Regions from separate parts of the Brevibacillus sp. TJ4 genome, predicted to be linked through region 2. Evidence: riboswitches for the same ligand, from Rfam matches in the RefSeq annotation. Region 2 holds a riboswitch; the other holds the start of a gene.
What was found. A riboswitch is a leader RNA that binds a small molecule or an ion and turns the genes downstream of it on or off. The one in region 2 is predicted to bind FMN.

Region 1 (10,631 bases), 1.6 Mb from region 2:
CTTTTCTGTACAAAAAGTCCTTCATTATCTTACCACACCAAAACTGTTTTTTTGGCAGTTTGCCTTTTGCACAAATGAGTGCCCTCATTTACACTAACAGATGGCGGATCTAAAGAAGAGAAAGAAAAGGAAGGTATTCCATTCGATGATACAGGTACAGCAATTGCAAAAGGAATTTCGAATCCACCAGGCCAGAGCAGGTCTTGGCGGAGCTTTTCGCGACCTGTTCAGCCGCGAGTACAAGAGTGTAAAAGCGGTTGACGGACTTTCGTTTTCCGTCGCGGAGGGAGAGATGTTCGCGCTGATCGGGGAAAACGGAGCGGGGAAATCGACGACGATCAAGATGCTGACCGGGATTCTCACCCCGAGCGCAGGCGAAATCGTGATCAACGGCTACGTTCCCTACAAGCAGCGGGAGGAGTACGTACGCTCCATCGGTGTCGTTTTCGGACAGCGCTCGCAGCTTTGGTGGGATTTGTCCCCGCTGGAGTCGTTTCGGCTGCTGAAAAACGTCTACAAGGTCGACGACGAAGAGGGAGAAAAGTGGCTGCAGCGTTTGATCGACGAGCTGGACATCGGCCCGTTCGTCAACCAGCCCGTGCGCAAGCTGAGTCTCGGCCAGCGGATGCGATGTGAGATCGCGGCTTCGTTGATACACAAGCCGCGTCTGTTGTTTCTCGACGAGCCGACTGTCGGACTTGACGTACTGGTCAAGCAAAAAATCCGCGAGTTTTTGCTCAGCTTGAATGAGACGGAGCATACGACCATCTTGCTGACTACGCACGATGTGACCGATATTGAAGCGCTCTGCAAACGGGTGCTGGTGATGGACAAAGGCAAGCTGATCTTCGACGGGCTGCTGACCGATCTGAAGGACAAGTGGGGCAATGGCACAGAGGTGTCCTTCCAGATGAAAAAGCGCACCCGCGCCGAGGAGGTCCGCCAGGCGCTGGGCGAGATGCCGTGTGAGATCGAGCAGGTGAATGACTACGCCTTGCGCGTAAAAGTGATGCGCAGCGAAGAGATGCTGCCATTTGTGCTCTCTACGGTGATGTCCACCTTTGAAGTAAGCGACGTGAAAATTGTGGAGGCGAGCACCGAGGATATCGTCCGCAATATTTATTCGGAGGACGCCGAGGTGGCCAACCATGGGTAAACTGTACAGAGAATTGATCCGCATGCGCTTCCTGACGATGCTCGCCTACCGGGTCAACTACTACAGCGGCGTGATCATCTACGGGATCAATATCGGCGCCTACTACTTTTTGTGGGGGGCGATCTACGGGGAGCGGCAGGAGCTGGGCGGGTTGTCCGTCGAGCAGATGACGGCCTACGTGGCGATCGCCTGGATGTCCCGCGCCTTTTACTTCAACAACATCGACACGGAAATCGCCCAGGATGTACGCGAGGGCAAGGTGGCGATCGAGATGATCCGCCCCTACAACTACTTGTCGGTGAAGACGGCGCAGGCTTTCGGGGAAGGGATTTTCCGCCTGCTGTTTTTTGCCGCCCCGGGCATCTTTTTGATCAGTCTGGTCATTCCGTTTCACTTTCCGGCGACAGCCGCGGACTGGGGGCTGTATCTGATCAGTCTCGGCTTCGCGTTTTTGATCAACACGCAGATCAATCTGGTTACCGGCCTGTTGACCTTTTTCCTGTTCCGCAACGACGGCATGATGCGGGCCAAACGGGTAGTGATCGACCTGATGTCCGGTCTGGTGCTGCCGATCAGCTTTTTTCCGGGATGGGCGCAGACGGCGATGGGCTTTCTGCCGTTCCAGGCGATCAACTACTATCCCAGCCTGATTTTTACCGGCGCGGTCGCTCCGGGACGCGCCTGGGAACTGATCGGCCTGCAATGCGTATGGGTGCTGGTGATTCTCGTGCCAATCGCGCTGCTCTGGCGGAAGGCGCGCAACCGGCTCGTCGTGCAAGGAGGGTAACAGATGCAAGCAATACAAAATGCCAAGCACATCATCACGATTTTCGCCACCTATTTGGGGCAGTATTTTAAAACGAGGCTGGCCTACCGGGCGGACTTTTTGGGAGACCTCGCTTCCAACCTGATCTCCGAATTGATCAATCTGGTCTTTATTGTCGTCGTGTTTCAGCACGTTCCTCTGATGAATGACTGGACGAGGGACGAAATCATTTTCATCTACGGATTTTTCCTGATTCCGTACGCGCTGTTCTCGATGTTTTTCGGCTTTTGGGACTTCAACGAGCGATATATCATCCGCGGCGAGATGGACCGCATCCTGACCAGGCCGATCTACAACCTGGCCCAGGTATGTCTGGAGTCGATCGCGCCGGACCGCATATTCGGCGTGATCACGGGCCTGATCATCATGGGCTACGCGGCGATTCAGCTTGATCTTACCTTTACCTGGTACGATCCGTTTCTGTTCATCGGTTTGGTGATCAGCGCGGTTCTGATTTACGGCGGGGTCTACACGGCAATTTCCGCGATCAGCTTTTTCTCCGACTCGCGGACGGGGATTGCGCCGATGATTTACAACATCCAGCAGTACGGACGCTACCCGGTCGATGTGTACAACAAAGTGATCCGCTTTGTCCTCACCTACATCCTGCCGTTTGCGTTCGTCGGGGTCTATCCCGCCGCGTACTTCCTGCGCAAGGAGACCTGGTATGGCTACGCGGCACTGACTCCGTTGATGGGTGTCATTTTCTTTACCCTGGGTATTTTGGTCTGGAACTGGGGCGTCAGCAAATACAGAGGAGCGGGATCGTGATGATCCTGCTCTTTTTACGTTGACATCAGCATCGAGGGTCATTTAATCTATTTCATATTAAATAGATAGGAATTATTAATCATTCATGTCCCGACAACCGTTCGTGAGAGGTGGACCGCTTATGAAATCGTACGCAGAGCAACCAAATGGAGTATTTTCGTCTGTCTGTTCACTGGATTGTCCGGACCAGTGCGGACTGCTTATACACAAGCAGGATGGAAAAATCGTCAAGGTAGAGGGCGATCCGAATCATCCGGTGACACAGGGGAACATTTGCAACAAAGTGCGCAACATGCCGGCACGGCTGTACGACCCGCAGCGCCTCCAGTATCCGCTCAAGCGAGTCGGCAAAAAGGGCGAAGGGGAATTCGAGCCGATCAGTTGGGACGAGGCGATCGAGACGATTGCTTCCAAATGGAAGGAGCTGATTGCCGAAGCAGGACCGCAAAGCATCCTTCCCTACAGCTTTTACGGCAATATGGGACGGCTGAACGCCGAGTCGATGGATTTGCGCTTTTTTCACCGCCTGGGAGCGAGCCGCCTGGAGCGGACGATCTGCAATTCGGCTGGCGGTGTCGGCTACAGCTATACGATGGGCGCTGCCCTGGGGACGGACCCGGAGGATACGGTCCACGCGAAGCTGCATATCATGTGGGGCATCAACACGATCAGCACCAACATGCATCAGGTCGTACTGGCGGAAAAAGCCCGCAAACACGGGGCGAAAATCGTCGTCATCGACGTGCACAAAAACCGTACGGGGCAGTGGGCCGACTGGTTTATCCCGATCCGTCCGGGCACCGATACGGCTTTGGCGCTCGGCATGATGCACGTCTTGTTTGCCGAGGGCATGGAGGATACCGCTTTTCTGGAGAAGTACACAGTCGGGCATGACAAGCTGCGTGAGCACGTGCGCGCCTACGACCCGGCGACAGTATCGGCGATTACCGGGGTGCCCGCAGGGGACATCGTCAAGCTGGCGAGGCTCTACGGGGAGACGTCTCCTTCCTTTATCCGCATCGGCAACGGGCTGCAGCATCACGACAACGGCGGGATGTGCATCCGGACGATCGCCTGTCTGCCGGCGATTACGGGCCAATGGCTGGTCAAGGGCGGCGGAGCGCTCAAAGGCAACAGTGCGTACCTGCTGTACAACAAGCCTGCCTTGCAGCGCCCGGATGTGCTCGCCGATCCCGCGACGCGCAGCATCAATATGAATCAGCTCGGCCAGGCGCTCACAGAGCTGGACCCGCCTGTGCTCTCGCTGTTCGTCTACAACTGCAATCCCGCTCTCGTCGCGCCGGAAGGAAACAAGGTGCGAAGCGGGCTGGCACGCGAGGATTTGTTCACCGTCGTCCACGACTTGTTTGCGACCGAGACGGCGCAATATGCAGACATCGTGCTGCCGGCTACGTCGTCCTTTGAAAACACCGATTTGTACACATCCTACTGGCATCTCTACATGCAGCTTCAGCAGCCGGTGATTGCACCGTACGGCGAGAGCAAGTCGAACGTCGAGGTGTTCCGCCTGCTGGCAAAAGCGATGGGCTTCACCGATCCGATGTTTGCCGACAGCGATGAAGAGCTGATCCGGCAGGCGCTTGATCATCCGCAAAACCCGTATATCCAGGACATCAGCTACGAGACGCTGGCAGCGAACCATTTTGCCAAAGCGCGTGTAACGACGCCTTTTATCGAAAATTTGCCGACGCCGAGCGGACGCATCGAGCTGTATTCGAGCCGCATGGAAGCAGCCGGATACCCGCCGCTGCCGACGTATACGCCCTTGCCGGAAGACAGCAGCTATCCGTACCTGTTTATTCCCGGACCGAACCACAACTTCCTCAACTCGACGTTTTCCAATAACGAGAAGCATGTCAGCATGGAGAAGGTTCCGCGCCTGTACATGAATGAACAGGATGCCCAGGCGGCAGGGATTGCGGACGGCGATCTCGTCCGGGTGTTCAACGACAGGGGAGAATGTGAGCTTGTGGCGACGGTAGGAGACAGCGTTCTGCCAGGCGTCGTCGTCACCCAGGGACTGTGGGCCGACGTGCCGGGCACTGGAGCCCGCCACTTCGTCAATGCGCTTACCCCGGATCGCGTCGCCGACATGGGCGGAGGGGCTACCTTCTTCTCAGGGCGGGTGGCCGTAGAGAAAGGGCAAGTGCAATCTGCTATTGTCAACGGAAAATGAACCGCAGTATAATAAGCATACAACTACACATTCCTTCGGGGCAGGGTGAAATTCCCGACCGGCGGTGACCGTGGAAAACACGGCAAGCCCGCGAGCCTCCCGAGCAGCGATGCGACGGAGTGCAGGATCTGGTGAGATTCCAGAGCCGACAGTACAGTCTGGATGGGAGAAGGATGACGACAGTACGTTTTGACACGTGCTTGTTTGCTTATGCAAACCGGCAAACACGACGGGGGCAGTCTGTGTACAACCAGCCCTGTCTTTGTCATACGCCTGTGAACGCAAAAGCCCTGAGGATTCTTTTTTCCTCAGGGCTTTTTTGTCTGGCAAGCAACATTCACGTGAAAAAATGTAACCTGTTGCCATTCCTCAAGAAGGAGTAGTCAAAATGAGGAGATGGTAAACATGAAAGAAACAGCTTTGCACCAGACGCGCGCAACCCAGCGCCTGGTGACGATTCCTATGCTCGCTGCAGTCGGCTTTGTCTTGCAGTACCTGGAGTTTCCGATTCCGTTGATGCCGTCCTTTTTGAAGCTGGATTTCAGCACGCTTCCGGCTTTGATCGGGGGGCTGATCTACGGACCGGCGGCAGGGGTCATCATTGAAGTGATGAAAAATGCATTGCACATGCTCTTTAAAAATACTGACGGGCTGATTATCGGGGAGGTTGCCAACGCTCTAGCAGGGGGCAGCTTTATCCTGATTCCGGTGATCATGCATCGTTTGCGAAAAGGAAAAGCCGGTTTTGTACTGGGCCTGGCTGCCGGTACGTTGCTGATGACTGCTATCATGGGACTGTTCAACGCCTGGTTCCTGCTGCCAGCCTACGCTGCCCTGTACCAGATGCCGCTGGATCAGTTGCTCGCCAGCTTCGGCGCAAGCAGTGTCTGGTCACTGGTGCTGTACGGAATCGCCCCGTTCAATATCGTAAAAGGTGTGCTGATGGCGGCCGTCGCCTATCCGCTGTACGTCAAGCTGGCTCCCCGTCTGCTGGCGCGAACCATTAATTGACAATGCGCAAAAGACTTGCTAAGATGCCAGATAGAAAGGCAATGACAGGACCCGCAGCCACACAGCCTTGTCCCAGAGAGTCGGCCCCCGTCTGCAAGGCCGATACACAGGCGTGACTGTACCCCATCCTGAAGCCGCCGGCGATGAGCCGTGCCGGGTGCCCGCCGTTACCGGGAACAATGAGTGAATCGCAGCGACAGTTGCGGTTAATCAGGGTGGTACCGCGGAAGTTGATCCTCCGTCCCTATGTGGGATGGAGGATTTTTTGCATTTTGCAGAGCAAAGGAGATGAGCAGTCGATGAAACAGGAAAAATCATTTGTAAAGGAGATCACCCCGCAGTCAGAGGACTTTTCCCGCTGGTATATCGATGCGATCAAGAAGGCGGAACTGATGGACTACACGCCTGTGCGCGGGTGCATCGTGTTCAAGCCGGACGGCTATGAGCTGTGGGAGCGGATTCAGGCCGCGATGGACAAGCGTTTCAAAGAGACCGGCCACCGCAACGCCTACTTCCCGATGCTCATTCCCGAATCGTTTTTCCAGAAGGAAAAGGAGCATATCGAAGGCTTCAACCCCGAGCTCCCCTGGGTCACGGAGGCGGGCGGCGAGCAATTGGAGGAAAAGCTGGCCCTGCGTCCTACTTCGGAGACGATGATCGGGCATATGTACAGCCAGTGGATCCAAAGCTACCGCGACCTGCCTGTGCTGATCAACCAGTGGGCCAACGTCTTCCGCTGGGAGAAGCGGACGATGCCGTTTTTGCGCACCTCCGAGTTTCTCTGGCAGGAAGGACACACCGCCCACGCCACGGAAGAGGAAGCGCGCGAAGAGACGATGCAGATGCTGGAGATTTACCGGGACGTGGTAGAGCAGGAACTGGCCATCCCGGTCTGGAAGGGGCAAAAAACGCCGAGCGAGCGGTTTGCCGGTGCTGTCGATACGTATTCGATCGAAGCGATGATGAAGGACGGCAAGGCAGTCCAGGCTGGCACCTCCCATTACCTCGGAGAAAATTTCTCGCGCGGCTTCGAGATCAAGTACCTCGATCGCGACAACCAGTTCAAGTACGTCCATACGACCTCCTGGGGCAGCTCGACGCGGCTGATCGGGGCGATGATCATGGTGCATGGCGACGACAGGGGGCTTGCCTTCCCGCCGCGCGTCGCACCGACACAAGTGATTATGATTCCTGTCGGGCCGCTCAAGCTGCGTGAACAGGTGATGGCTGCGTTCGATCCGTTGTTTGACGCGCTCAAGGCGGCAGGCGTTCGCGTCCGCGCCGATTTGCGCGAGGAGACGCCAGGCTGGAAGTTCAACGAATGGGAAATGCGCGGGGTGCCAGTACGGCTGGAGATCGGTCCGCGCGATGTGGAAAACGGTCAGGTCATTTTGGCCCGCCGCGACACTGGAGAGAAGGTGACAGTGCCATTGGCAGAAGCAGTCGAGGCTGTGACGAATTTGCTGGCAGACATTCAGCAGCATATGTACCAGCGCGCAGTCGAGTTCCGCGAAGCCAACTCGCATCTGGAGATTGATACGCTGGAGCAATTGGTCGCCCACGTCGCCGCATGCGAGCAGGACAACAAGGTGAGCGGCTGGGTTCTCGCCGGCTGGTGCGGCGACGACGCCTGCGAAGCGAAGGTAAAGGAAGAGACGAAGTTTACCTCGCGCAATATCCCGTTTGAACCGCCGCAGCAAAAGCACACATGCATCACCTGCGGCGAAGTGGCCAGGCATACGGTCTGGTTTGCCCGGGCGTATTGATCTGCCAGTTTCAATAGGAAGCGCAAAAAAGCTGCTGCGATCTGGCTCAGCAGCTTTTTCTGTTTCGATCTGCCCTGTTCTTCTTTCCGCAATTCTCTTACAATGTAGTCATAATTGACTAATAGCTACCCATTTCTGACTAAGGGGGTTGCCGGATGAGGGAACATGCCGAGCTGCTGTTGCGATTTATTATCGATCATACCTTCGACGAGATTTTTATTACGGACGATCGTGGCAATGTGCGGGAAGTCAGCCCTTCCTGCGGCGAGCTGTACGGTGTCGAGGCTCAGGACCTGTTGGGACAAAATGTGTACCGCCTGGAGGAAGCGGGGGTGCTCCGCCCATCGGTCACGGCGCTCGTCCTCACCACGCGAAAAAGGCAGACGCTCGTGCAGCAAACAAAGACGGGCAGACAGGTCGTCGTATCCGCTTTTCCGGTTTTTGACGAGGCGGGAAGTCTGCTTGGGACGGTCAGCTTTTCCCGCGACATTACGGAGCTGGAGCAGTTGAAAAAAAGAAATGACCAGGTCGCCCAAACGATACTGCACTACCAGAAAGAGATCGAGGAGCTGCGGACCAAGCAGGTGCAGGGACTGTTTCTCCCCGAAGGCAAAATGAAAAAAGTGCTGGAGGTCGTATCGAAGGTGGCCGACCTCGATGTCACGCTGCTTTTGGAAGGCGAATCGGGCGTGGGCAAAAACCGTCTGGCGCACATGATTCACGAGATGTCGGAGCGAAGGGGTGAGCCGTTTGTCGAGGTCAACTGCGGGGCGATCCCGGAATCGTTGATCGAAGCGGAACTGTTTGGCTACGAGGAAGGCTCATTTACCGGAGCGAAAAAGGGTGGCAGAATCGGTTATTTTGAAGCAGCCGGACGCGGCACGCTGTTTCTCGACGAAATCGCCGAACTGCCATTGCATCTACAGGTAAAGCTGCTGTCGGTCCTGCAAAACCAGACTGTCACTCGCGTAGGCGGAACGGACAAGATCAGGCTGCATTGCCGGATCATCTGCGCCACAAACCAAAATCTCGAACAACTGGTGGAAGAGAAAAAATTTCGCAAAGACCTGTTCTACCGGATCAACGTCATCAAGCTCACGATCCCGCCGCTGCGCGAGCGTCGCAATGAAATTGTTCCGCTCATTTACGAGATCACCGAGGAGTGCAAGGCGAAATACAAGATCAACAAGCAGCTTGCGCCGGGCTTTGTCGACTGGCTGACACAGCAGGAATGGCCGGGGAATGTGCGGGAGCTGCGCAATTGTATCGAAAACGCGATGATTACCGCAAACGGTCCGTATATCGATTTGCCCCAGGATTTGCTGGAGGACAGAAACGAAGCGGTACGAGAGGAAGAAATCGGCTATCACCAGTACATGACAGCGATCGAGCGGGAATTTATTTCCCGGATGTACAAAAAGTACCCGAGCAGCGTGCTGTTGGCAAAGCATCTGGGCATCAGCCAGTCGACGGCCAACCGCAAAATCAACGCCTACGTTCGCAAACAGGGTAGTCAAACATGACTACGAATATCTGAATTTTCCGCAATATCCCGATTGGCACGGTGATTGCTACTGAGTATGGCAGTCCAAAAAGGAGGGATTATTGCATGAACCACAAGTATTCTCCGGTCGATTCACAGCAATCACCGCGCTTTACCGGGGTCAAAACCTTTATGCGGCTGCCTCATGTCCGGACAGAGGAGGACATCGACTTTGCCGTCGTCGGCGTTCCGTTTGACACGGGAGCGAGCTTCGCCGTCGGGACGCGCTTTGGGCCAGAAGCCGTACGCTCGATGTCTGCGCTGCTGCGCCCGTACAATCCGGGGCTCGAAGTCGATATTTTCCGTTACTGCTCAGGCGTGGACTACGGCGATCTGGCAGTCAATCCCGGCTATATCGAAGAGTCGTACGAATGGATCGTGGAACAGCTCGGCAAGCTGCTTGCACATCAGGTCGTTCCGATTTTGATCGGCGGCGATCATTCCGTCTCGCTGCCCCACCTGCGGGCGATGGCCAGACAGTACGGAAAAGTAAGCCTCGTCCATTTTGACTCTCATGGCGATACGTGGGATTCCTACTTTGGCAAAAAGTACAACCACGGCACCGTGTTTCGCCGGGCTGCCGAAGAAGAACTGGTCGATCCGTCTCGCTCGATCCAGATCGGGATGAGGGGAAGCCTGTACGGACCGGATGACTTGAAGGACGGGGAAGGATTGGGCTACCGCATTATCACCACCGATCAGCTCAAGCAGATGACGCCTGAAAGGCTGGGAGAAGAAATTCGCAAGCGCGTCGGCGACAACCGGGTGTTTGTTTCCTTTGACATTGATTTTCTCGACCCGGTGTACGCGCCGGGCACAGGAACACCGGAGATCGGCGGGTTTACTACTTACGATGCACAGCAGTTTGTCCGCCAACTGACAGGGCTGCATATCGTCGGCTTTGATCTCGTCGAGGTTTTGCCAGACAGGGACCCTGCGCGGGTGACGAGTATGGCCGCAGCCAATATCGCCTACGAATTTATTTCGCTGGTTGCCTGGAACAAGCGGGCAAAGACCGGCGTACAAACGGGAGGGGATGTACATGGTCAGCGGAATTGATGTCTCCGTCATGCTCGTGTATTTGGCGGTTTTGGCGATCATCGGCTTTGCCAGCGTCCGGTCGGTAAAAAACCACCATGACTTTCTGGTCGCCGGCGGGAGGTTGGGCTATGGACTGTACGTGCCGGCGATGGCTGCCGTTGTCCTGGGTGGGGCATCCACCCTCGGCGGCTCCGGCCTGGGATACACGTACGGCATCTCCGGCATGTGGCTCGTGCTGATGATCGGGCTTGGCATTACCGGCATGGGTGTGCTCTTCGCAAAACCGCTCAGCCGGGTGCGGGTATACAGCGTCAGCGAAC
Region 2 (10,631 bases):
GTGCTTTTCATTGATGCTACGCATGTAAAAGCCAGTGCGAATAAGCATAAATACGTGAAAGAAATCGTTGAAGAACAAGCGAAGAAATATCAAGAGCTGCTGGACGAAGAAATCAATCAGGATCGTATTGCACATGGAAAGAAGCCCCTTGAAAAAAAGACAGAAACTTCGAAGAAGGAGGTGAAAGTCAGCACAACTGACCCGGATTGCGGATTGTTTGTAAAAGGGGAAAAGGAACGTGTATTTGCTTATAGTTTTCATACAGCATGTGATCGAAATGGATTTGTGCTTGGTGCCAAGGTAACGCCAGGCAATGTGCATGACAGTCAGGTTTTTGAGGATGTTTTGAATCAAGTGCGAAAGACGTTTGCACAGCCTCAAGCTGTGGCAGTGGACTCGGGATACAAGACGCCTTACATCAGTAAAACACTCCTTGATGACCAGATTCGCCCCGTTATGCCCTACACAAGACCACGCACCAAAGAAGGTTTTTTTAAAAAGCACGAATATGTGTATGATGAATATTTCGACTGCTACATCTGCCCGAACGAGCAAATCTTAACATATGAGACAACAAACAAGGATGGGTACCGTATCTATCGATCAAATTCTCAAGTTTGCCGAAGTTGTCCGTTCTTGAAACAATGCACGGAAAGTAAAGACTACACAAAGAGAGTGAGTCGCCACATCTGGGCTGATTACCTCGAAGAGGTAGACCACCTCCGGCATACCGAGGAAAACAAACAAATCTATAGCAAACGGAAAGAAACGATTGAACGTGTATTCGCTGATATGAAGGAAAAGCATGGCATGCGTTGGACGACCTTACGAGGACTGGAGAAGGTCACGATGCAGGCGATGCTTGTTTTCGCTGCCATGAACTTGAAAAAAATGGCGACCTGGCTATGGAAATCAGGTCGCCAAAAGGTGAACGATCAAAACACCTTCGGTATTTTCATCAAATTATTAAACAAACTCCCTCTGCTGTTCGTTCAGCGAGGGAGTTTGTCTGCAATCTGGGGAAGCACCGCTTCCTTTCATTTGACAGGCGAAAAGAGCGAAACCTAGAATGGAGGATAAGCACACGACCGATTCCGGGGCAAAAGCCCCGATCCATAGAGGTGATTGCAACATGTCGCTCCTTTCCCTGCACAATCCCGCTACCGGGGAATTCTCCGGCACGCTGCCGGTAGCTACAGACGAGCAAGTCAACGAGACGATGAAACGGGCAAAGGAGGCTTTCCCTGCATGGGCTGCCACTCCCTTGCAGGTCCGGCTCGACTATTTAAGAAGGCTTCGCGAGTTTCTGGTCGAACACGGCGAAGAATGGGCCAGACGCATCAGCAACGATACGGGAAAAGTTCTGTTTGAAGCATACATGACAGAAATATTCGTGACTGTCGATACGATTCGCTTTTACGAAAAGAACGCCAGACGCATGCTCGCTCCGCAAAAGGTGAAGACGCCATTGCTGCTCTGGCCCAAAAAGTCGTACATTCACTACAAGCCAATGGGCGTAGTCGCTGTCATCGCCCCGTGGAACTACCCGTTTCAGCTCGCTGTCATCCCCGTCCTGTCGGCACTTTTGGCAGGCAATACAGTCGTGCTCAAGCCGTCCGAGGTAACCCCGGCGACCGGACTGGCGATCGAGGAACTGTTTCGCGCCGTCTCATTCCCGCCCGATGTCGTTTCCGTCCTGCACGGAGGGGGCAAGGTCGGAGCAGCGCTGGTACAGGCGGATCCTGATAAAATTTTCTTCACCGGATCGGTGCGCACAGGAAAAACGATCATGGCGGCTGCAGCCGAGAAGTTGATTCCGGTCGAACTGGAGCTGGGTGGAAAAGACCCGATGATCGTCTGTGCCGACGCCAATTTGGAGCGCGCTGCCAACGCCGCTGTCTGGGGAGCTTTTACCAATTCCGGCCAGGTGTGCATGTCGGTGGAACGGGTCTACGTCCACGAAACGGTGTACACCCGCTTTGTCCAGCTTGTTACAGAAAAGACGAAAGTGCTGCGGCAAGGCTTTCCCGATCAGGTCGAGATAGGCTCGATGACGTTCCCCAGACAGATCGAGATCGTCCGCGAACACGTCGAGGATGCGATCGCCAACGGTGCGACAGCCGTCACCGGAGGCACTTTCCCCGATGAGGGGATGTTTGTGCCGCCAACCGTGCTGACCGGAGTGACACAGGAGATGAAAATCATGCAGGAGGAGACGTTTGGTCCGGTGCTTCCGATCATGGCCGTATCCGACGAAGAAGAAGCGATCCGGCTTGCCAACAGCTCTCCGTACGGTTTGAACGCATCCGTCTGGTCACAGGACAAGCAAAAGGCGCGACGGATCGCCGAGCGGTTGGAAAGCGGAAACGTCTGTATCAACGACGTGATCATCAGCTTTGCCAACCCGCACCTGCCTTTTGGCGGCGTCAAGCAGAGCGGTATCGGCCGGTACCGCGGGATGGGCAGCCTGCAATCATTTACGCACAGCATCTCGATCATCCATGATCCCGGGGACAAGAAGCGGGAGTTGAACTGGTATCCGTACACGGAGGATCAGCAGACGATGATGAGCGGGATCACCCGGCTTCTGTACGGAGCGAAGCGGACGTGGAACAAAGAGACGCTCGCTGCCATCTGGCGGGAGTTTCGCAGGCGATAAGGACTGTTGCTAAATAAAGAAAAATCCCTTCGGCTCTTGTGCCGAAGGGATGATTTTGATGGCGCTCAGGCAAATTGCCGTGACAAGTTGGCCATTTCGATCGCTGCACTAGCAGCTTCCCAGCCCTTGTTCCCTGCCTTGGTGCCTGCCCGCTCAATCGCCTGCTCGATCGTGTCGGTAGTCAGCACGCCGAAAATGACGGGGATTCCCGTACTCAGGGAAAGGGAAGCCACTCCTTTGGCGCATTCGTTGCAGACGTAGTCAAAATGCGGAGTAGCGCCGCGAATGACCGCCCCCAGCGTCACAACTGCATCGAAACGCCCGGATTCGGCCATTTTTTTGGCAATCAGGGGAATTTCAAACGCCCCCGGCACCCATGCCACCTCAACGTCGTTTTCGTTCACGCCATGCCGCTTCAGGGCGTCCAGTGCTCCTCCTACCAGTTTGCTGACAATCAGTTCGTTGAATCGCCCTGCGACAATCCCGATACGAAGTCCGGTTCCAATCAGATTTCCTTCATGTGTTTTCATTGTGTCTCTCCTCCTGTTTTTTACATGCGTTGCAGCAAATGTCCCAGCTTCTCGCGCTTGGCAGACAAATACCGCCAGTTATGCTGTTGATCCGGCATCTGGATCGGCTCGCGTCCGTCTACCAGCAAGCCATACCCGCTGAGGGCGCGAATCTTCCGCGGATTGTTGGTCAGCAGCCGCATCCGCCGAACACCCAGATCACGCAAAATCTGTGCCCCTATGCCGTATTCCCGCAAGTCGGCAGGGAAGCCCAGCTTTTCGTTCGCCTCCACCGTATCCAGACCTTGCTCCTGAAGCTGGTAGGCGCGCAGTTTGTTGATCAGTCCGATCCCCCGCCCTTCCTGGCGCATGTACAGCAGCACGCCTTTGCCTTCCTGCTCGATTCGCTGCAGTGCATGGTGTAGCTGCGGACCGCAATCACAGCGAAGCGAGCCGAATACATCGCCAGTCAGACACTCGGAATGAACCCGCACCAGCACTGCTTCGTCCGGCGAAATCTCTCCTTTGATCAGCGCGACATGCTCTTTGCCGTCCAACAAATTGGTGTAGGCGGCGATCCGAAAGTCTCCGTATTCGCTCGGCAACTCGACGGTCACTTCTCGATTGACGAGCGACTCCGTCTGAATCCGATGACGAATCAAGTCCGCAATCGTAATCAGCTTCAGATCAAAGCGGCGGGCGATCTCTTCGAGTTGCGGCAGACGCGCCATCGTACCGTCCTCGTCCATGATTTCGCAAATTACGGCTGCGGGTGCGCTCCCCGCCATACGAGCCAGGTCGACAGCAGCTTCCGTATGCCCGGCCCGTTGCAGTACGCCTCCAGGCTTGGCCACCAGCGGAAAGATGTGTCCCGGCCGGCGAAAGTCACTTGCCTGCTTCGTCTCGTCCAACATCGCCAGAACGGTCCGGGAACGCTCCTGGGCGGAAATGCCCGTATGCGTACCGATCTCGTCGACAGATACGGTAAAGGCCGTGCCGTGCTTGTCCGTATTGTTTGCCACCATCGGCTGCAGGTGAAGGCGTTGTGCCGTTTGTAGCGTGATCGGTGCACAGATCAACCCGCGCCCGTAGGTTGCCATGAAATTGATCATCTCCGGCGTCGCCGCTTCCGCCAGGCAGACGAAATCCCCTTCGTTTTCCCGGTCCTCATCATCCACGACGATAACCGTCTTGCCTTGACGCAAATCCTCCAGCGCCTCTTCTATGCGATGAAACATCTCGTTTCCCTCCTCGTCAAACAAATCCGTTTTCCTGCAAAAATGCCAGGCTGAGTCCGTTTTCTGTCTTTCCCTCGTCAGTACGGCGAGCCCCCATCAATCGCTCGATGTACTTGCCGATTACGTCCATTTCCAGGTTGACCCAATCCCCTGCCCGCAGATCCTGCAAGTTCGTCTGGGCCAATGTATGGGGAATGATGGAAACGGCAAAGCTCTGCTCCTCCACATCGACGACGGTCAGACTGATGCCGTCGATGCAGATCGAGCCACGCGGGATCACGTATTTCAATAACTGCGGAGCGGCTTCGATGCGAAACAGCACCGCGTTGGCATGCGGTTGGCGGGAGAGAATCACGCCCGTACCGTCCACATGTCCCGAGACGATATGACCGCCAAACCGATCCCCCAGCCGCATCGCCCGTTCGAGATTGATCCGCTGCCCTGTTCGCAGCCGTCCCAGATTTGTCTTGTTCAATGTCTCTGGCATGACATCCGCGCGAAACTGGCGAGCTGTAAAAGAGGTGACGGTCAAGCAGACTCCGTTGACCGCGATGCTGTCACCTGGCTGGACTCCTTCCAGTACCTTTTCCGCACGGATCACCAGACAACCCGCCTGCTCATTTCCCACGATCGCTTCCAAACGCCCAACTTCCTCAATCAGACCTGTAAACATGTTCCTTCCTCCTCTCCTCTCACATGCCGCTCTCTCCACAACGGGTAACCGACAATGCGAATATCCTGCTCGTCGATTTGCTCAACGCTCGTACCGGTCAAGATCACGGCTTCGTCCATCGTGGCAAAGCCGCTGCCGCCAAACGGGGTAGGAGAGTTTTTTCCGCCGACCAGTTTGAGCGACACATAGCTGATCAGCTTTTGTACGGCTCGCGCTCGCAAAAACGAACCGTTCACCTCCGCGCCTCCCTCCACCAGCAAAGAGGTAATGCCCCGCTCGCCGAGGGCACACAGTACCGCATCCACCGTGATCGGCTCATCCAAAACGATCACCTGCACACCCTGGCTGGCCAACGCCTCGCGCTTTGTCTCGGGCGAACGCGCTGTAGTACAGACCCACGTCTGCGCCTGATCTACTCGTGCTACGCGCGCGGACAGCGGGATGCGCAATCTGCTGTCCAAAATGACCCGCACTGGCTGTTTGCCGTAGGGCTGACCGTCCCTGCGCGCAGTCAATTCGGGGTCATCGGCCAGGACCGTGCCTGCTCCGACCAGTATCGCGTCGTGTTTGCGGCGCAGCTCATGCACCTCTTCGCGTGCTGCTGCTCCGGTGATCCATTTGCTGTGACCGGTCGATGTTGCAATTTTTCCGTCCAGAGTGCTCGCGGTCTTGACTGTGACGAACGGCCGCCTGGTCTGGATAAAATGAAAGAACACTTCATTCAGCCGGACTGCCTCCGCTTCCCGGACACCGACGACGACATCCACTCCGGCCGCCCGCAGCTTGCCCGCACCTCTACCGGAAACTGCCGGATTCGGATCGAGCGTCGCGATTACGACGCGGCGAATACCTGCTGCAATCACCGCATCCGCGCATGGAGGTGTCTTTCCGTGGTGGCTGCATGGCTCCAGCGTCACGTAGAGCGTCGCGCATGCTGCCCGCTCGCCCGCCATGCGCAGGGCGTGAACCTCGGCATGAGGTTCGCCTGCCCGCACATGCGCTCCCATGCCGATCACAAAACCATCCTTGACGACTACCGCCCCGACCAGCGGATTGGGACTCGTCTGTCCCTCTGCCGTTTTCGCCAGTTCGATAGCCATTGCCATATATCGTGCGTCCTCCATGTTCCTCTCCTTTCGCAAACAAAAAGCCCCAAAAACCGCTCCGGGTTTTCAGGGCCATGGGGAAAGAAGCCTTCTTATGCCGTTTTTTTCGACGGCGCACGAAAGCCAAACACATCTTCTCCCATCCGGACTTTACCGTCGGCCCTGGATTTCCACCAAGTCAGTCGCAGCCCAGATAGCTGGTCTGCGAGTCGCGGGCTCAGACGCTCATCGTCATCACCGCCGGTCGGGACTTTCACCCTGCCCTGAAGATCGCCTATGAAATTGATGCCTGTGTTACTTTTCCCTCCTTTGCCAATAAAAAATGCCCTGTGCTTGTGGGCGCGGGGCATAAGAAAGCAGGCCCTTGCATGCCGCTTTTTTCGAAAAAACAGCTTGCAAAGGCTATTCCAAATACCTTCTCCCATCCGGACTTTACCGTCGGCCTTGGATTTCCACCAAGTCAGTCGCAGCCAATAGCTGGTCTGCGAGTCGCGGGCTCAGACGTGCGTTCGTCATTACCGCCGGTCGGGACTTTCACCCTGCCCTGAAGGCTGGTATTCAGTTGCCTACCACTATACCATACTCTGCGTCTCTTTTGTCCTGTTTTTCTTGCCAAAAGTGCAAAGTGGAAAAATACACCCCTGACTCCAGCGCTCAATCCGCCGGCATATTCAACTGGTACTCGGACCTGGCTCGCGGCACGTCCGGCTTGCCGTCCGGATTGTTGTACAGGTATTGCGGCACGTCGCCGATAATCAGCGAATGGGTAATCGGGATTCTCGTCGTCACCGTCTGCTCCTCGGTGGCAAACGGAATGACGATCCGCAAATCGACCTCGACGTAAATATAGACGGTCGCCAGCACCATATTGATCCCCGCTTCATCCAGCTCCGTCTCCAGCCTCGTCTTGACAGAGCCGATCGGTACGAACGTGATCGGCAAATCTGGCCCCATCGACGCCAGAAAGCTGTTTCCCGTAGCCAGCCCAAGCGGCACGGTGCGATCCACCTTCTCCGTCTCAAACTCTTTCAGCCTGTTTTGTACACGCGCTGTCGTCTCCCCGACGATGCGCGCATATTCGCGAAAGTTGAACTGATACGCCTGGATTCGCCCTTCGTTATCCTTCTCGATGATCACGATTTCGTTAAAGTCGACGCCCTGTTGGGAAATCCGCTTCGTCACAGCATCAGTGATCGCTTCCTTGGCCAGTTGCTCCGCTTTTTGCGCTGCGAGTATTTTCAGCGTAGGTTCCAGCCGTTTTTCCAGCAAAACGAGTGATTGAATAATCAACACAAAAAAAATGACCAGCGCAATAAAGAACGCTTTGGTGCGGGAAAGCGGGTTTCTCCAACGCCGACGGGTTCGAAACTTCGCCACGCCCGTCACCTCCCAGTAGTACATTTTATGGCTTGATCCCGGAAAAAAGACTAGCGTTTCCTTGGCCGCAACCGGCTCGGCTCGCTGCGCAGCGCACAGCGGAATCCGCCACCGGACACCTTTTCTCCATACAAAAAAGCCGCCCCGAAAAACGGGACAGCTTCTTCTTGTAAAATATGTAGACAAATAAGTGCCTGCTACAAATTCTCCGTAATATCCGACAATTCGTCGGCCGACTCTGCCACCTGGGCAACCGCGTTGTTCATATCCTCCATGACCCGGAAGAAATTTTCCAGCTCCTGCTGGATGCGACCGCTCTGCTCCCTGCTTTCGGAAACAGCGTTCATAATCCCCTCGAAAAAGGCATTGGTCTCGCTTGTCATCGTCGTGCTGGAATGAACCAGCCCCTGAATCTCTTTGACAACCGATGACAGGACGACTGTCTGCTGGTTCGTTTTTTCAATCAGCTCGCGCACTCCGGAAACCGACCGTTTTGTCTGCTCAGCCAGCTTGCGCACTTCGTCGGCCACCACAGCAAAACCCCGCCCCTGCTCGCCTGCGCGCGCCGCCTCGATCGCCGCGTTCAAAGCCAGCAAGTTCGTTTGCTCGGCAATCTCGGTGACGACATCGACAATACCGCGGATTTTGTCCGCGTTTTCTTCGAGCATGTCCATCTCGCGGGCGATCTGTCCCACGCTTTGCTCGATCAGATTCATCTGCTGCTGCTGGTTCTCGAGCTTTTCCTTTCCTTCGACAGAAAGCTGCTGCGCCTTGCTGGAGAAGTCCGCCCCGTTTTCGGCAAAGCGAAGCACTTCGCGGGACTGCTCGGTCAACTCTTCTACGGAAGAGCTGTTTTCTTCTGCCACAGCGGCCAGCTCGTGAGCGGAATTGGCCAGAACGGCACGCAGCTCGTCCTTTTTCTGCTGCTCGCTCTGACGGACCTGCTCATGCTCCTTCTCGTACTCCTCAAGCACGATTTGCTGCTCAATACTCAAAATCTTGTTGACGGCTTGAATCGCCACCACCAGCTCCTGCTTGTCCGGGATGGACTGGTTCAGCAGCTCGATAATCGAGCGCAGCAGGTTTTGGAAGGCACACATGTACCATTTCGGCTCCAGCCCGATACGCATGTGGATTGCCGCGATCTTGCTTCTCTGCTGGTAATACTCCTCGTCAATCCTGCCGGAAAACATCTCCTGGATATGCCGGTTCAGCGTCAGCTTCAGCCGGTCGATCGAACTGTTGCGGTCAATAATTTGCATCAACAGCTCTTCGGTAGCAATGCTTTCGTAGAAAGCGTCTACAATTTTATCGATATGTTCTACAATGATTGGCTGGATTGCCTTGGCAATCGCCAAATCTTCATCTCGCAACTGGATCATGGCCAACTGCCGCGCCAAGGTAGAATGCTGCGGTACTCGCACCTCTCCCTGCTTTTGCAGGTCAGTGAAGAACAGCCCCCCTTTTGGCTTTGTATTCGATCCAAATAAACGGGAAAACGGACGTTTCGACATGAAGTAGACTCCTTTTATTGATATCGAGACACAGTTTTTTCCATTGCAAGTATCTTCTGAATTATATACCCTTTTTCCGCAGTAAGTAAACAAAAAACAGCGTGATTGCCGCAGAAAGCCGGGATGTGAAAGATACTAAATGAGGCACACTACAAATGAAAAGAGGCGCGAAAAACTTCGGATAGGAGACAAACTGGCAGTCATAGCATGGGAAAAGAAGAAGAAGGCTACGCAAGGAGGAAAGTCACGTGGACTCAGTCAACAAGCGTGTCAGTCCCGCACCGCCCAGCAAGGCTGCACTGCTCGCCGCCTATGAGCTCGTTCTCGGCAAAATCGTGCCGCGCATCTCTTCGATTCCCCAACCTACTGGCAGGAGAAGAAACGATGAAGATTCGGCTCATCCAAAACGGGCTGATTACCCCTCTGGAAGAAATTGAAGAAACCTTGCAGCCGCCCGCAAACGGATTTTACTGGATCGATGCCAGTCCGTTCGATCTCGATCTGCTCCAGCCTTTGTACGGCCTGCACCATCTGGCAGTGGAAGACTGCATTGACGAGGAGGAGCAGCGACCCAAGCTGCAAGTGTACGACGACCACTATTTTCTGGTCGTCAACGGGATTGCCTTTCACAACCAGGACATCTTTTTGCGGGAGATCAATCTCTTCCTCGGACGCCATACGATCATCACGATTACCAAACAGGAAACACCCGAATTCGGGCAACTGCTGAACCTGCTGCGGGAAAAGGAAATCAACCGTCCGGCGGAATTTCTCTACCAACTGATCGACGAAGTCGTGGACCGCTATTTTGATGTGATTGAGCTTATCGAGGATCTGATTGAAAAGCTGGAAGAAGAGATTTTGATGAATACGCGCAAATCGCATCTGGACCAGATCATCGGGCTGCGCAGCGAAATTTTGTACGCACGCAAAATGCTGCTGCCGCAGCGTGATCTGATCGACATGCTGCACCGAAAAGAACTGGAGCTGATCGATCCGGACGTGCGAAAACTGTTTGGCGACATCGTGGAGGATTCGGCAAAAGTGGTCGAGAGCTTCGACACCTTCCGCGACCTGATCAGCAACCTGCGGGAAGCATACCAGGCTTCCCTGACAGGTCGGGCCAATGACATCATGCGCGTTTTTACAGCTTTGACGACCATCTTTATGCCCTTGACGATCATTACCGGCATCTACGGGATGAACTTTACCAACATGCCCGAGCTCGAATCCCCCTACGGATACTACATCGTTCTCGGGTGCATGGCCGGGGTGGGCATCAGTATGTACTTGTTCTTCAAAATGAAAGAGTGGCTGTAGCTACATCAATTCATCACAGGCGACGATCATCAGGTCGAGCCGCTTGCCGAGGTCATACTCATACGGCTTGTCTACCTGCTGGCCACTTTCATCGGAAAGAATGCGAATGATGGGACGGCTCGGAAGTCCGGCATTGCCTCCTATGACAACTCCCGATTCTCCGGTGTTCAGCGTCACGCTCAGTCCGACCGGATACAGGGCGATCGTGTCGCGCATGGCGATCACATAGGTAGGA

Region 1: it holds a riboswitch for FMN, as region 2 does, so the genes downstream of both, ACAF76_RS17260 (ECF transporter S component) here and ribD (bifunctional diaminohydroxyphosphoribosylaminopyrimidine deaminase/5-amino-6-(5-phosphoribosylamino)uracil reductase RibD) in region 2, are expected to answer to the same signal.

The regions. Positions count from the first base shown of each region.
Region 1 covers NZ_CP185865.1:3,520,063-3,530,693, reverse strand. Annotated here, with positions in the region: gene ACAF76_RS17280 (ATP-binding cassette domain-containing protein) at 146-1,156, shown strand; gene ACAF76_RS17275 (ABC transporter permease) at 1,149-1,943, shown strand; gene ACAF76_RS17270 (ABC transporter permease) at 1,947-2,753, shown strand; gene ACAF76_RS17265 (molybdopterin-dependent oxidoreductase) at 2,875-4,950, shown strand; FMN riboswitch at 4,978-5,128, shown strand; gene ACAF76_RS17260 (ECF transporter S component) at 5,356-5,961, shown strand; gene proS (proline--tRNA ligase) at 6,261-7,727, shown strand; gene ACAF76_RS17250 (sigma-54 interaction domain-containing protein) at 7,883-9,250, shown strand; gene speB (agmatinase) at 9,337-10,329, shown strand; gene ACAF76_RS17240 (sodium:solute symporter family transporter) at 10,313-10,631, shown strand, end outside.
Region 2 covers NZ_CP185865.1:767,563-778,193, reverse strand. Annotated here, with positions in the region: gene ACAF76_RS03570 (IS1182 family transposase) at 1-1,068, shown strand, start outside; gene ACAF76_RS03565 (aldehyde dehydrogenase family protein) at 1,133-2,659, shown strand; gene ribE (6,7-dimethyl-8-ribityllumazine synthase) at 2,725-3,189, opposite strand; gene ACAF76_RS03555 (bifunctional 3,4-dihydroxy-2-butanone-4-phosphate synthase/GTP cyclohydrolase II) at 3,210-4,406, opposite strand; gene ACAF76_RS03550 (riboflavin synthase) at 4,423-5,079, opposite strand; gene ribD (bifunctional diaminohydroxyphosphoribosylaminopyrimidine deaminase/5-amino-6-(5-phosphoribosylamino)uracil reductase RibD) at 5,064-6,203, opposite strand; FMN riboswitch at 6,313-6,460, opposite strand; FMN riboswitch at 6,595-6,741, opposite strand; gene yunB (sporulation protein YunB) at 6,840-7,571, opposite strand; gene ACAF76_RS03535 (globin-coupled sensor protein) at 7,760-9,076, opposite strand; gene ACAF76_RS03530 (hypothetical protein) at 9,325-9,513, shown strand; gene corA (magnesium/cobalt transporter CorA) at 9,461-10,396, shown strand; gene ACAF76_RS03520 (HD-GYP domain-containing protein) at 10,397-10,631, opposite strand, start outside.